One region of the Pseudarthrobacter scleromae genome, then DNA from elsewhere that is predicted to be linked to it. Evidence: riboswitches for the same ligand, from Rfam matches in the RefSeq annotation. Region 1 holds a riboswitch; the other holds the start of a gene.

What was found. A riboswitch is a leader RNA that binds a small molecule or an ion and turns the genes downstream of it on or off. The one in region 1 is predicted to bind glycine.
Region 2: linked by a shared signal. The riboswitch ahead of gcvP (aminomethyl-transferring glycine dehydrogenase) and the one ahead of gcvP (aminomethyl-transferring glycine dehydrogenase) in region 1 are both predicted to bind glycine.

Annotation. Positions count from the first base shown of each region.
Region 1 is NZ_BMKV01000005.1:422,468-429,828, forward strand. It holds gene IEX33_RS15185 (MBL fold metallo-hydrolase) at 1-385, opposite strand, end outside; gene IEX33_RS15190 (hypothetical protein) at 858-1,196, shown strand; glycine riboswitch at 1,322-1,419, shown strand; glycine riboswitch at 1,421-1,528, shown strand; gene gcvP (aminomethyl-transferring glycine dehydrogenase) at 1,581-4,433, shown strand; gene gcvT (glycine cleavage system aminomethyltransferase GcvT) at 4,444-5,577, shown strand; gene gcvH (glycine cleavage system protein GcvH) at 5,652-6,035, shown strand; gene glyA (serine hydroxymethyltransferase) at 6,032-7,361, shown strand, end outside.
Region 2 is NZ_BMKV01000009.1:17,125-24,485, forward strand. It holds gene IEX33_RS18110 (MFS transporter) at 1-1,387, opposite strand, end outside; gene IEX33_RS18115 (TetR/AcrR family transcriptional regulator) at 1,455-1,994, shown strand; glycine riboswitch at 2,086-2,184, shown strand; gene gcvP (aminomethyl-transferring glycine dehydrogenase) at 2,363-5,296, shown strand; gene gcvT (glycine cleavage system aminomethyltransferase GcvT) at 5,308-6,465, shown strand; gene IEX33_RS18130 (L-serine ammonia-lyase) at 6,874-7,361, shown strand, end outside.

The DNA.
Region 1 (7,361 bases):
AGAACACCGCCTGGCGGTCACCGTCCGTCACGATGTAGGAGAGGTGGTGATGGGTGTGCCCCGGCGTGGCCACGGCCTTGAGGACCATCCGTCCCACCTGCACCGTGTCTCCGTCCGAGATCGGCTGGCGGCTGTACGGGACGTGGTCCGCTGCGTTGACCAGGTAGGCGGCGTTGTGGTCACCGGCGAGCTGCAGCCCGCCGGTGACGTAGTCGTTGTGGATGTGCGTCTCGGCCACGTGCGTGATCCTCACCCCGGCGTCCGAGACCGCCTTTTCCACCCGGTCCGTGTCCCGCTGGGGATCGATGACCACGCCCACCGCGCCGTCGTGCACCAGATAAGTTCGGTCGCCCAGCTGCGGCGTTTCGATCGTGATGACTTCCATGCCGGGTTCCTCCTTGAACGGGTGTCAGCCTGATCGCCACGTTACCCCCGGGCGCCCGGTGCCGGTACCCCGGTGGCCGGGACGGCTTCCTTATACCCCTAGGGGTATTATATAGTGGGCTCATGACGCATCGGTGCGTCAGTCAACGAACCTGCAACGAAGGACCTGTTATGTGCCGTGTGGCCACCTGCCAAAAATGTTCCAAGGCCACGTGGGCAGGCTGCGGCAACCACGTGGACCAGGTTATGAAGAACGTCCCGGAGTCCCGCCGCTGTACCTGTTCCACCGCGCCGGCTCGGCCATCGGCCACCCAGTCGGGCGCCGGGTTTGGATGGATCGCCAAGCTGTTGGGGCGCTGAGGATAAAACGGAAGCGGACGACGGCGGGAGGTTCCGCCGTCGTTCGCCTGCTTCAGGCGGCGCCCACCTGAAGTGAGGGCCTGCTGGCCGGCCGCCCGGCTAGACTCGCCTGCATGGGGGACAACAGCACACCTGACGAGCGCGAAGGCGCACCTGATGAACACGAATCGCGGAAATCGGCCCGGCTGCCGGGTGTGGTCCTGCCGATCGCAGGGCTCGTGGTCCTGCTGGTGGGGTGCGTGGTGGCCTGGCTCAACAGGAACACCTATATCGGCTGGTTCGCCTACGCGCCGCTGAGCAACCAGCCTTTCTCCGGCACCGGGATGGCGTTCCTCAGCCCTGGGACGCAGGCGGGCCTGGCAATCGCCGTCGTTGGCCTGCTGCTGCTCGCCTTTTGGGCGGGCTACCGAACCGGCAGGAAAGCTGCACCAAAAACTCCTGGCCAGTTCTAAGCCCAAGCGGACGACGGCGGCGCCTCCCGCCGTCGTCGTCCCGCCTCTGCGGGTCCCGAAGTTTGGATCCCGGCGCGCATCTTGGTATCCTGTGAGTCGTGTCACCCACCAGTGGCACATGCTTATGATCTGCGGCGGGAGAGTCCTGCCGGTACGTTCAGCAGGCGCCGTAGGAGCAAATCCTCCCCAGGAATCTCTCAGGCCCACGTACCGCCGCGGCAAGGCAACTCTGGAAAGCAGTCCGGGCAACCGGGCTCACCGACGGTGCAAGTGGCGTCCCGCTGAACAGCAGGGCAACGCAAAACTCTCAGGTCCAATACAGAGCGGGGAGGAACCCGAATCAACGTGGTGCTAAGGCGCCACCTGAATTATGGAGTTCCCCTCATGACGGTTCACTCGTCCCCAACCACCTTCGCAGACCGCCATATCGGCGCTCGCCGCCAGTCGGACATTGACACCATGCTCAAGGCCGTCGGTTACGACAGCCTCGATGGCCTGGTGGACAGCGCGGTCCCCGACTCGATCCGACAGGACAAGCCGCTCACCCTTGAGGGCGCCCTGAGCGAAGTCCAGGTCCTCGCCGAGCTCCGCAAGCTCGCCGGCAAGAACAAGATGGCCGTGCAGATGATCGGCCAGGGCTACTACGACACCGTGACCCCGCCGGTGATCCGCCGCAACATCCTTGAAGCCCCCGCCTGGTACACCGCCTACACCCCGTACCAGCCCGAGATTTCCCAGGGCCGGCTTGAGGCGCTGCTCAACTTCCAGACCATGGTCCAGGACCTCACCGCGCTCCCGGTGGCCAACGCCTCCCTCCTCGACGAAGCCACGGCCGTGGCCGAGGCCGTGCTGCTGATGCGCCGCGCCAATAAGAACAAGACCGTGAAGGACGGCAAGACTGTCCTGGACGCCGACCTCCTCCCGCAGACCATCGCCATCGTCCTGGGCCGCGCCGAGGCCCTCGGCTTCGAGGTGGAGGTCGCCGACCTCACCAACGGACTTCCAAACGGCGACATCAACGGCGTGGTCCTGCAGCAGCCCGGCGTCTCCGGCCGGGTCTGGGACCAGTCCGCCGTCATCGCCGAGGCCAAGGAACGCGGTGCGCTGGTCACGGTCGCCGCCGACCTGCTGGCCCTCACCCTCATCACCCCTCCCGGCGAGCAGGGTGCGGACATCGCCGTCGGCTCCACCCAGCGCTTTGGCGTGCCGTTGTTCTTTGGGGGACCGCACGCCGCCTACATGGCCGTCCGCGACGGCATGGAACGCACCCTCCCCGGCCGCATCGTCGGCGTCTCCAAGGACAACGCCGGCGTCCCCGCCTACCGCCTGGCCCTGCAGACCCGCGAGCAGCACATCCGCCGCGAGAAGGCCACGTCCAACATCTGCACCGCGCAGGCACTGCTGGCCATCGTCTCCTCCTTCTACGCCGTGTACCACGGCCCCGACGGGCTGAAGGCGATCGCCGAAACCGTCCACAACAACGCCCGCGCCCTGGCCGCCACGCTGAAGCATGCGGGCCGCGAGCTGGCGTCCGAGACCTTCTTTGACACGATCACCGTCCGCGTGCCCGGCAAGGCCGCCAAGGTCATCACCGCCGCCGAAGCCCGCGGCATCAACCTGCGCCTCATCGACGCGGACACGGTTGGCGTGTCCGTCGATGAAACCACGACGCCGGAGGTCCTCTCCGCGGTGGCCGTCGCCTTCGGCGCCGGTCCGGTGGTGTCCGGCCAGGGCTTTGAACTGCCCGAATCGGTGCTGCGTACCTCCACCTACCTGCAGCACCCGGTGTTCAACACCCACCGCTCCGAAACCCAGCTGCTCCGTTACATCCGCCGCCTCTCCGACCGGGACCTGGCGCTGGACCGCACCATGATCCCGTTGGGTTCCTGCACCATGAAGCTGAACGCCACGGCCGAGATGGAAGCCATTTCCTGGCCCGAGTTTGCCTCCATCCACCCGTTCGCCCCGGACTCCCAGACTGAGGGCTGGCGCGAACTGATTTCCGGGCTGGAAGCCGACCTCGCCGAGATCACCGGGTACGACCAGGTGTCCATCCAGCCGAACGCCGGGTCCCAGGGCGAGCTCGCCGGGCTGCTGGCGATCCGCGGCTACCACCACTCCCGCGGGGACCAGCAGCGCAACGTCTGCCTCATCCCGGCCTCGGCGCACGGCACCAACGCCGCGTCCGCCGTCCTGGCCGGCATGAAGGTGGTGGTGGTTGCCACCGCTGCGGACGGCACGATCGACCACGCCGACCTGGAAGCCAAGATCGAGGCCCACAAGGACGTCCTCTCGGCCATCATGATCACCTACCCGTCCACCCACGGCGTGTACGACTCCGATGTCCGTGAGGTCTGCCACGCGGTCCACGCCGCCGGGGGACAGGTGTACGTTGACGGTGCAAACCTCAACGCTCTTGTGGGCCTGGCGCAGCCGGGCAAGTTCGGCGGCGACGTCTCGCACCTGAACCTGCACAAGACCTTCTGCATCCCGCACGGCGGCGGCGGACCCGGCGTCGGACCCGTTGCTGCCAAGGCACACCTGGCACCCTTCATGCCCGGTGATGCAAACAAGGCCGCCCATGAAGCCGGGCATGGCGTTGCGATTTCCGCTTCGCGTTTCGGTTCTGCGGGTGTGCTCCCAATTTCCTGGGCCTACGTGAAGCTGATGGGCGGGACCGGCCTCACCGAGGCCACCAAGTCCGCACTGCTCGCGGCCAACTACGTCGCGGCACGGCTGAACGACTACTTCCCGGTCCTTTACACCGGCGAAAGCGGCCTGGTGGCGCACGAGTGCATCCTGGACCTGCGCGACCTGACGGCCCAGACCGGCGTCACCGCGGAGGACGTGGCCAAGCGGCTCATCGACTTCGGCTTCCACGCCCCCACGCTCTCCTTCCCGGTGGCGGGCACGCTCATGGTGGAGCCCACCGAGTCCGAGGACCTCGCGGAGATCGACCGCTTCATCGAAGCCATGATCACCATCCGCAAGGAAATCGACCAGGTGGCCAACGGCGACTTCACCGTGACCAGCAGCCCGCTGCGCAACGCACCCCACACGGCCGCCGCCGTCGTCTCTTCTGACTGGGACCGCGCGTACCCGCGCGAGCAGGCAGCCTTCCCCGTGTCCTCCCTCCGGCAGGACAAGTACTTCCCGCCGGTTGGCCGCATCGACGGCGCCGCCGGTGACCGTAACCTGGTCTGCTCCTGCCCGCCGCTGTCCGAATTTGAGAACTAAGGATTTCCCGATGACTGAGAACTACACAGCGCTCTATGAGCAGCACAAGCTGGCCGGCGCCTCCTTCACCGACTTCGGCGGCTGGCAGATGCCCCTTAAGTACAGCTCCGAGCTGGCCGAACACCACGCCGTCCGTAACGCCGCCGGCCTGTTCGACCTCTCCCACATGGGCGAGGTCTGGGTCACCGGCCCGGACGCCGCAGCCTTCCTGGACTACGCCCTGGCCGGCAAGCTGTCCGCCGTGGCCGTGGGCAAGGCCAAGTACTCGCTGATCTGCCAGGAAGACGGCGGCATCATTGACGACCTCATCTCCTACCGCCGGAGTGAAGAGAAGTACCTGGTGGTTCCCAACGCCGGCAACGCGAAGGTGGTGGCCGCTGCCCTGGCCGAGCGGGCCGCCGGCTTCGATGTCACCGTGGAGGACGTCTCCGCCGAGACCTCCCTCATCGCCGTGCAGGGCCCGAACGCCGAAGCCATCCTCCTGACGCTGGTCCCCGCCGAGCAGCACTCCCTGGTGACTGAGCTGAAGTACTACGCGGCCGTCGAAGTAGGGATCACCGTCAACGGCGCTGTCCAGGACCTGCTCCTGGCCCGCACCGGGTACACCGGCGAGGACGGCTTCGAGATCTACGTCCCGAACGGGGACGCCGCCGGCCTGTGGGAAGCGCTGCTGGAAGCCGGTGACGGCCACGGGCTCATCCCCGCCGGCCTCGCCTGCCGCGACTCGCTCCGCCTGGAAGCCGGCATGCCCCTCTACGGCAACGAGCTTTCCCGCGAGGGGAACCCCTACGCCGCAGGCCTGGGCCCGGTTGTTTCGCTGGCCAAGGAATCCGACTTCATCGGCAAAGCCGCCCTCGCCGAGCTCAAGGCTCGCGGTGCAGGCTCCACGTCCGGCCGGAAGCTGGTGGGCCTCAAAGGCCTGGGCCGCCGCGCCGGCCGCAGCCACTATCCGGTCCTCAAGGACGGCAACGTCGTGGGCGAGGTGACCTCCGGCCAGCCTTCACCCACCCTCGGCTACCCGATCGCCCTGGCCTACGTCGACGTCGAACACTCAGAACCCGGCACCGCCCTCGACATCGACCTCCGCGGCAAGCCAGAGCCCTTCGAAGTAGTAGCCCTCCCGTTCTACAAGCGCCAGAAGTAACGCTCTCTCATTTGATGCGCGTTTTGACCAAACGCTCTCTCACTTTTCACACACCAGATTGAAGGAAACACACCATGGCAAAAGTTGTTGCTGAACTGAAGTACTCCGCCGAGCATGAATGGGTTGCTGCTGACGGATCGGGACCCGCCAACATTGGTATCTCCGCCGTGGCTGCCGAAGCCCTGGGCGACATTGTGTACGTGGACCTGCCCGAGGTCGGCTCCGTCGTGACCGCGGGAGAGACCTGCGGCGAGGTGGAATCCACCAAGTCCGTCTCCGACCTCTACGCCCCCGTCACCGGCGAGGTTGTGGAGATTAACGACGACGTCGTCTCCGACCCCGCGCTGATCAACAACGATCCCTACGGCGCCGGCTGGCTCTTCAAGGTGGCCGTCACCGAGGAAGGCCCGCTCATGTCCGCTGCAGAATACGCGGCAGCCAACGGCGGCGAGCTGTGAGCGCCGCGGGCGCAGGCGCCGGCACAGTGGCCGCCGCATTTGAGCAGGTGGTCTCCCTGTCCCTGGACGCGGACCTCTCCACCCTGGACCCCGAGATCGCGGCAAAGATCGACGACGAACTGACCCGCCAGCGCGACGGGCTGGAGATGATCGCTTCCGAGAACCACACCGCCGCAGCCGTTATGCAGGCACAGGGCTCGGTGCTCACCAACAAGTACGCCGAGGGCTACCCGGGCAAGCGCTACTACGGCGGCTGCGAGCACGTTGACGTCATCGAACAACTGGCCATCGACCGCATCAAGGCACTGTTCGGCGCAGAATTCGCCAATGTGCAGCCGCACTCCGGCGCGCAGGCGAACGCCTCGGTCATGCACGCGCTGATCAAGCCGGGCGACACCATCATGGGCCTGAATCTTGCCCACGGCGGCCACCTCACCCACGGCATGAAGATCAACTTCTCCGGCAAGCTCTACAACGTGGTCCCTTACGGCGTCCGCGAGGACACCCACACCGTGGACATGGCCGAGGTGGAACGCCTGGCCCAGGAAACCAGGCCTGCGCTGATCGTGGCCGGCTGGTCCGCCTACGCCCGGCAGCTGGACTTCGCCGAGTTCCGCAGGATCGCCGATTCCGTGGGCGCCTACCTGATGGTGGACATGGCGCACTTCGCCGGTCTCGTGGCCGCCGGTCTCCACCCGTCACCGGTGCCGCACGCCCACGTCACCACCTCCACCACGCACAAGACCCTCGCCGGTCCGCGCGGCGGCATCATCCTGACGAACGACGCCGGCATCGCCAAGAAGATCAACTCGGCTGTGTTCCCGGGCCAGCAGGGCGGCCCGCTGGAGCATGTCATTGCGGGCAAGGCCGTGGCCTTCAAGATCGCGGCGTCCGAAGAGTTCCGCGAGCGTCAGGAGCGCGTCCTGGCTGGTGCCCGGATCCTGGCCGAGCGCCTGGTCCAGCCCGACGTCACCGCCAAGGGGATCAGCGTGGTCTCCGGCGGCACCGACGTGCACCTTGTCCTGGTGGACCTGCGCAACTGTGAGCTTGACGGCCAGCAGGCCGAGGACCGGCTCGCGGACATCGACATCACCGTCAACCGCAACGCCGTCCCGTTCGACCCCCGCCCGCCCATGGTCACGTCCGGCCTGCGCATCGGCACCCCCGCCCTGGCCACCCGCGGCTTCGGCGAGGCCGCCTTCCGCGAGGTTGCGGACATCATTGCCGAGGCATTGACGGCCGACGCCGGGACGGACCTTTCGGGGCTGCGTCACCGCGTCGAGGAGTTGGCGAAGGCCCACCCGCTCTACCCGGGCGTCGCACCAC
Region 2 (7,361 bases), on a different contig from region 1:
CCTGCGCGGTTCCCGCGGTGGGGGCGCCTTCGGTGATGCCCGCCGGCAGCCGCAGGTTGTGCTGGTACGAGGCCGTAAGAATGGAGCCCAATACCGCGGTTCCCAGCAGTGCGCCCACCTCGTAGCCCGTCTCGGAGACCGCTGCTGCTGCGCCTGATTTTTCCGGGGGCGCACTTCCCAGGATGAGGTCGTTGGAGATTGTTTCGGCAGTTCCCACGCCCAGCGCGAGGATCAGCAGTGCGGCCAGTAGCAGTGAGGGACCCCCCGTGTGGCTGCCAAAGGTGACCAGGCTGTACCCCATGGCGCTCATCGCGAGCCCGGCCGCCACCACGAAGCCCGGCCGCATCTTCCGCACGGCCGGCACCGCGGCGAGCCCCGCAACAACGGTGGCCACCAGGGCCGGAATCATCGCCATTCCGGCGGCCGAGGGTGACATGCCCTCGATGAGCTGAAGGTGCTGGGCCAGGAAGAGGATGAACCCGTTGAAGGAGAACAAGGCCAGGACGTTGGCGGTGATCGCCATGCTGAAAACCCTGTTCCGGAACAGGGAAATGTCCAGGAGCGGGCTGTGCAGGCGCTGCTGGCGGCGGACAAACACAACACCCATTGCCACGCCGAACGCCATGGTCCCCAGCGCCGCGGCGCCTGGTCCTTCAGTGGCGAACTCCTTGATCCCATAGACCACCGGGGCCATGGTGAGCAGCGAGAGCAGGATGCTGGGCGCGTCCACCTTCCCCGGGGACGGGTCCCGGGATTCCGGAATGAAGGCGGGGCCCAGGACCAGGAGGGGGAGCATGATGGGCACTGCGACCAGAAGCACTGCTCCCCACCAGAATTGTTCCACCAGCCAGCCGCCAAAGATCGGCCCCAGTGCGGCGCCGCCCGAGAACCCTGCGGCCCAGACCGCGATGGCCAGCCGCCGCCGGTTGGGGTCCGGAAAGATGTTCCGGATCAGCGACAGCGTGGAGGGCATCAGCATGGCACCAAAGAAGCCCAGCGCGGCCCTGCCTGCGATAAGCCAGCCGGCGCTGGGGGCAAAGGCGGTGGCTGCTGATACCGCCGCGAAGCCAATGCTGCCGATGATCAGCAGCCGCCGGCGTCCGACTCTGTCGCCCAGGCTCCCCATGGCAACCAGGAGCCCCGCCAGCACCAGCGGGTAGGCGTCCACCACCCAGAGGAGCTGAACTCCCGAGGTGTCCAGGGCGCTCGCGATGGCCGGCAGTGCAAACGTCAGTGCCGTGTTGTCCACGGCCACCAGCAGGACTGGGAACATCAGTAGCGCCAGCGCCAGCCAGTCCCGCCGGCCTCCCCGGAAGCGGTTGCCTGCGGGCAGATTGGACGGAGCGGGGTGGAAGCTCTTGGGCTGGGAGGCGGCGGGCGGTGTCATGAACTTAACTGTACCGTCTGGACGGTATAGTTAAGAAATCGAATCCCGACCGTGCATGATGGGAACCATGGCCAGGAAACCCGTCGCGCGAGATGCAGTCCTCGATGCTTTTGAAGAGCTCCTTATCGACGTGGGGGAGCGGGCGGCCACCCTCGATGCGGTCGCCAGGCGGGCCGGAGTCTCCAAGGGCGGCCTGCTCTACCACTTCCCCAACAAGGAAGCACTGATCACGGCCACCCTCGAGCGGCTGGACCGGCTGGCAGGGGAGGATCTCGCCGCGATGGCGGCCGCGAAGGAAGGCGCCGCCGCGTACTTCATCCGGTCATCCCTCTGGTCCGACACCCCCATGGACCGCTCCTTTGTTGCTGCCACCCGCCTGGCGGAAGTGGCACATGAGGAGGCACGGCGCCGCTTCGCCGCGATCCAGCAGCAGTGGCTGGACCTCATCGGGAAGGACGTGGGTACGGCAATGGCCAAGGCGGTGCTGTACATGGGGGATGGGCTGTACTTCAATGCCATGTGGGAGAGCGGGCCGTCCGGTAACCCCGGGAACAGGCGGGAAGACGTGGAGGAACTCCTGGCGGCAGTGGAGCGGCTGAGGGGCTGACCGGCATTTGCCCGCGGGCCCGCAGCGTAGGAGAATTGCTCCATGTGTGGGCCGTCACCGGCAACCACAAACACTACAAATTAATAGCCTTTGATCTGCGGCGGGAGAGTTCTGCCAGAAGGTACAAGCAGGCGCCGTAGGAGCAATACCTCCCCAGGAATCTCACAGGCCCATGTACCGCCGCGGCGAGGCAACTCTGGAAAGCAGCAGGCTGCCGGCTCGGAGATCCGGTCCCGGAGATCCAGGCAGCTGTACTCACCGACGGTGCAAGCGCGGCCAGCCCAGGCAGGCCACGCGGAAACTCTCAGGTCCACTACAGAGCGGGGAGGGACACGAATCGATGTGGCGTACCCTGCGCCGCCCTATTTATGGAGTTCCTCGTGACTGTATCTTCGGCCTCCGCCACCCCGGCAACCGCCACCCATGCTTCTGCCGAACCCGCTGCCGCAGCCTTCGTTGACCGGCACATCGGCGCAAGGCGCCAGTCCGACGTCGACACCATGCTCAAGGCCGTGGGATACGACACCGTGGACGCACTGGTAGATACCGCCGTCCCCAAGGACATCCGGCAGGACTCTCCGCTGGAACTGGCAGGCGCGCTGAGCGAGGTGGAGGCCCTCGCTGAGCTCCGCAGGCTGGCCGCCAAGAACAAGACCGCCGTGCAGATGATCGGCCAGGGCTACTACGACACCGTTACGCCGCCGGTGATCCGCCGCAACATCCTCGAGGGACCGGCCTGGTACACCGCCTACACGCCCTACCAGCCGGAGATTTCCCAGGGCCGGCTCGAGGCGCTGCTGAACTTCCAGACCATGGTGCAGGACCTGGTGGGCCTGCCCATCGCCAACGCCTCCCTGCTGGACGAAGCCACCGCCGTGGCCGAGGCCGTGCTGATGATGCGCCGGGCGAACAAGGCCACAGGCCAGAATGCAGATGCCCGTGACGGCAAGACCGTGCTGGACGCAGACTGCCTGCCGCAGACCATCGCCATTGTGAAGGGCCGCGCCGAAGCGCTCGGCTTCGAGGTTGAGGTGGCGGACCTTTCCCAAGGACTGCCGGACGGAGCCATCAACGGGATTGTCCTGCAGCAGCCTGGTGCTTCCGGCCGGGTCTTCGACCACTCCGCGGTGATCGGCAAGGCCAAGGAGCGCGGCGCCCTGGTGACCGTGGCAGCCGACCTGCTGGCCCTCACCCTCATCACGCCTCCCGGCGAGCAGGGCGCGGACATCGCCGTGGGCTCCGCCCAGCGCTTCGGCGTCCCGCTGTTCTACGGCGGCCCGCACGCGGCCTACATGGCAGTCCAGAAGGGCCTCGAACGCTCGATGCCCGGCCGCCTGGTGGGCGTCTCCAAGGACAACGCCGGCGTTCCCGCCTACCGCCTGGCCCTGCAGACCCGCGAGCAGCACATCCGCCGCGAAAAGGCCACGTCCAACATCTGCACCGCGCAGGCGCTGCTCGCCATTGTGGCTTCGATGTACGCCGTGTACCACGGCCCGGAGGGCTTGAAGGCGATTGCGCAGTCCGCCCACACCCATGCCAGGACCCTGGCTGCGTCCCTCAAGGCCGCAGGCCTCGAAGTGCTGCACACCAGCTTCTTCGACACCGTCACAGTCTCCGTACCGGGCAAGGCTGCCGGAATCGTTGCTGCCGCCGAAGCCAAGGGCATCAACCTGCGCAGCATCGATGCCGACACCGTCGGCTTCTCCACAGATGAAACCACGACGCCGGACATTGCCGGCCGTGTCCTCGACGCTTTTGGCGTGAAGGCCCCCGGCGTCCCGGCCACGGCGAACGGCGACTCAGCCTTCGCGCTGGACAGCGCCGTCGAACGCTCCACCGACTTCCTCCAGCACCCGGTGTTCAACACCCACCGCTCCGAGACCCAGCTCCTGCGTTACATCCGCAAGCTTTCCGACCGGGACCTCGCGCTGGACCGCACCATGATCCCGCTGGGTTCCTGCACCATGAAGCTGAACGCCACGGCCGAGATGGAAGCCATTTCCTGGCCGGAGTTCGCCTCCATCCACCCGTTCGCCCCGGATTCGCAGACTGAGGGCTGGCGCGAACTCATTGCTGACCTGGAAGCGCAGCTGACGGAGATCACGGGCTATGACCAGGTGTCCATCCAGCCGAACGCCGGTTCGCAGGGTGAGCTCGCGGGCCTGCTGGCGATCCGCGGCTACCACCACTCCCGCGGGGACCAGCAGCGCAACGTCTGCCTCATCCCGGCCTCGGCGCACGGCACCAATGCCGCATCGGCTGTCCTGGCCGGCATGAGGGTGGTTGTCGTGGCGACCGCATCGGACGGCACCATCGACCACGCGGACCTGTACGCCAAGATCGAGGCCCACAAGGACTCCCTGTCCTGCATCATGATCACCTACCCGTCCACGCATGGTGTGTACGACGCCGACGTCCGCGAGGTCTGCGATGCCGTCCACGCCGCCGGCGGCCAGGTGTACATCGATGGCGCAAACCTGAACGCGCTTGTCGGTCTGGCGCAGCCGGGCAAGTTCGGCGGCGACGTGTCCCACCTGAACCTGCACAAGACCTTCTGCATCCCGCACGGCGGCGGCGGACCCGGCGTCGGACCCGTTGCCGCCAAGGCACACCTGGCACCCTTCATGCCCGGCAACGCCGCCACTTGGACCGAAGGCAACGACGTCCCCATCTCCGCCTCCAAGTTCGGTTCCGCCGGCGTGCTGCCCATTTCGTGGGCGTACGTGAAGCTGATGGGCGGCCAGGGCCTGACCGAGGCCACCAAGTCCGCACTGCTGGCGGCCAACTACGTCGCGGCACGGCTGAACGGCTACTTCCCGGTCCTCTACACCGGCGAAGCGGGGCTGGTGGCGCACGAGTGCATCCTGGACCTGCGCGAACTCACCGCCCGCACCGGCGTCACTGCTGAGGACGTGGCCAAGCGCCTCATCGACTACGGTTTCCACGCCCCCACGCTGGCGTTCCCCGTGGCCGGCACGCTGATGGTGGAGCCCACCGAGTCCGAGGACCTGGGGGAGATCGACCGCTTCATCGAAGCCATGACCGCCATCCGCAAGGAGATCGACCAGGTGGCCAACGGCGACTTCACCGTGGCCGACAGCCCGCTCCGGAACGCCCCGCACACCGCTGCCGCCGCCATCAGCAGCGACTGGGACCGCGCCTACCCGCGCGAGCAGGCGGTGTTCCCGGTGAAGTCACTCAAGCAGGACAAGTACTTCCCGCCGGTTGGCCGCATCGACGGCGCAGCCGGTGACCGGAACCTGATTTGCTCCTGCCCGCCGCTCTCCGAATTCGAAAACTGAGGACGCCTGCCATGACTGAGAAGCGCACCGTCCTCTACGACGAGCACACGAAGCTGGGTGCCTCCTTCACCGACTTCGGCGGCTGGCAGATGCCCCTTAAGTACAGCTCCGAACTGGCCGAGCACCATGCCGTCCGGAACTCCGCAGGGCTTTTTGACCTGTCCCACATGGGCGAGGTCTGGGTCACCGGGCCGGAGGCTGCCGCGTTCCTGGACTATGCGTTGGTGGGAAAGATCTCGGCCATGGCCGTGGGCAAGGCCAAGTACTCGCTGATCTGCACTGAGGACGGCGGCATCATCGACGACCTCATCACCTACCGCCGCCCTGCGGCGGATACCGCAGGAGACGGGACGGACCGCTTCCTGGTGGTTCCCAACGCAGGCAACGCGGACGTAGTGGCCGCGGCCCTGGCCGAACGTGCAGCCGGGTTCAACGTCCGGGTGGACGACGCCTCCGCGGCCACCTCGCTGATCGCCGTCCAGGGTCCCAGGGCACAGGAGCTGCTGCTGCGCCTTGTCCCGGCTGCACAGCATGGCCTGGTCACGGAACTGAAGTACTACGCCGCCGTGGAGGTTCCGTTCCTCGTGGGAGGCGCCGGGAAGGAGCTCCTGCTCGCCCGCACCGGCTATACCGGTGAGGACGGCTTCGAGATCTTTGTGGCGAACGACGACGCCCCCGCCCTGTGGCAGGCACTCGCCGCCATCGCGGAGGATGGCGAGCTGACGCCTGCCGGGCTGGCTTCGCGCGACTCCCTCCGCCTTGAAGCGGGGATGCCGCTGTACGGGAACGAGCTCTCGCTGCAGGGTGACCCCTTCGCCGCCGGACTGGGACCCGTCGTCGCGCTCTCCAAAGAAGGCGACTTTGTGGGAAAGTCCGCCCTGGCCGCCAAGAAGATGGCCGGAGCCGGCTCCACTGGAGGCCGCAGGCTTGTGGGACTCAAAGGACTGGGCCGGCGCGCCGGCCGCGCACACTACCCCGTGCTCAAGGACGGCAAGACCGTGGGCGAAGTGACCTCCGGACAGCCTTCGCCCACCCTGGGGTACCCGATCGCCATGGCGTACGTCGATGTTGAGTTCACCCAGGCCGGCACGGTATTGGACATCGACCTGCGAGGCAAAGCGGAGCCGTTCGTCGTCGTCGATCTCCCGTTCTACAAACGCTCCACATAGGCCTGGAATCACAGTGGCTCCGGGGCCACCGGACCGGACAGTTTCACGCGTGCCCTGGGCCCACGCCGTCAGGGTTCCCTGGCCGAGCTTGCGAGGCTAGGGAGACGGTGGGGAGCACGCTTCCGGATACCTGTCCCACAGGGGCGAGGTCAAGGCACCTTGGGCACGGACACGAGGCCGCTTCCTGCACGGGCAGGAGCGGACAACGTTTGTGTGTTGGTTTCCTCCGCCCATGCCGGGTCGCGGAGGTTGTCTCCTGCTTGCCTTGTCGCTTGGTGACGGAACCCTGGATGGCTGGGGGATTCCGGAAGCGTGCGTCAGAGCGACGAAGGAGCAGCACGCGGAGGAATTCCGCAGCCATCCACCCAACCGACCACGCACCCAACTCAGTTTTAGTAAGGACAAGTAATGGCTGTTGGCGTCTTTGATCTCTTTTCTATTGGGATCGGTCCCTCTTCTTCCCACACTGTGGGGCCGATGCGGGCTGCTGCTGTGTTCGCGGAGGAGTTGAAGGCTTCGGGGGTGCTGGCGGGGGTGGCGTCGTTGCGGGTGGATTTGTATGGGTCGTTGGCTGCGACCGGTCACGGGCATGGGACGATGACGGCCATTTTGCTGGGGTTGGAGGGTTTCCATCCGGAGTTGATCCTGCCTGATGAGGTGGAGGAGCGGCTGGCTGCGATCGCCGAGACCGGGACCCTTCAGCTGGCCGGTGCGGTGGCGTTGCCGTACGGGGTGAAGGATATGGTGCTGCGGCCCTTGACGGTTCTGCCCAGGCATACGAACGGGATGACGTTCACGGTCTCTGACGCCGGTGGGCGGGTGTTGCATGCGGCGACGTTCTTTTCGGTGGGTGGCGGGTTCATTGTCCGTGAGGGTGAGGAGGACGCGGCCCAGCT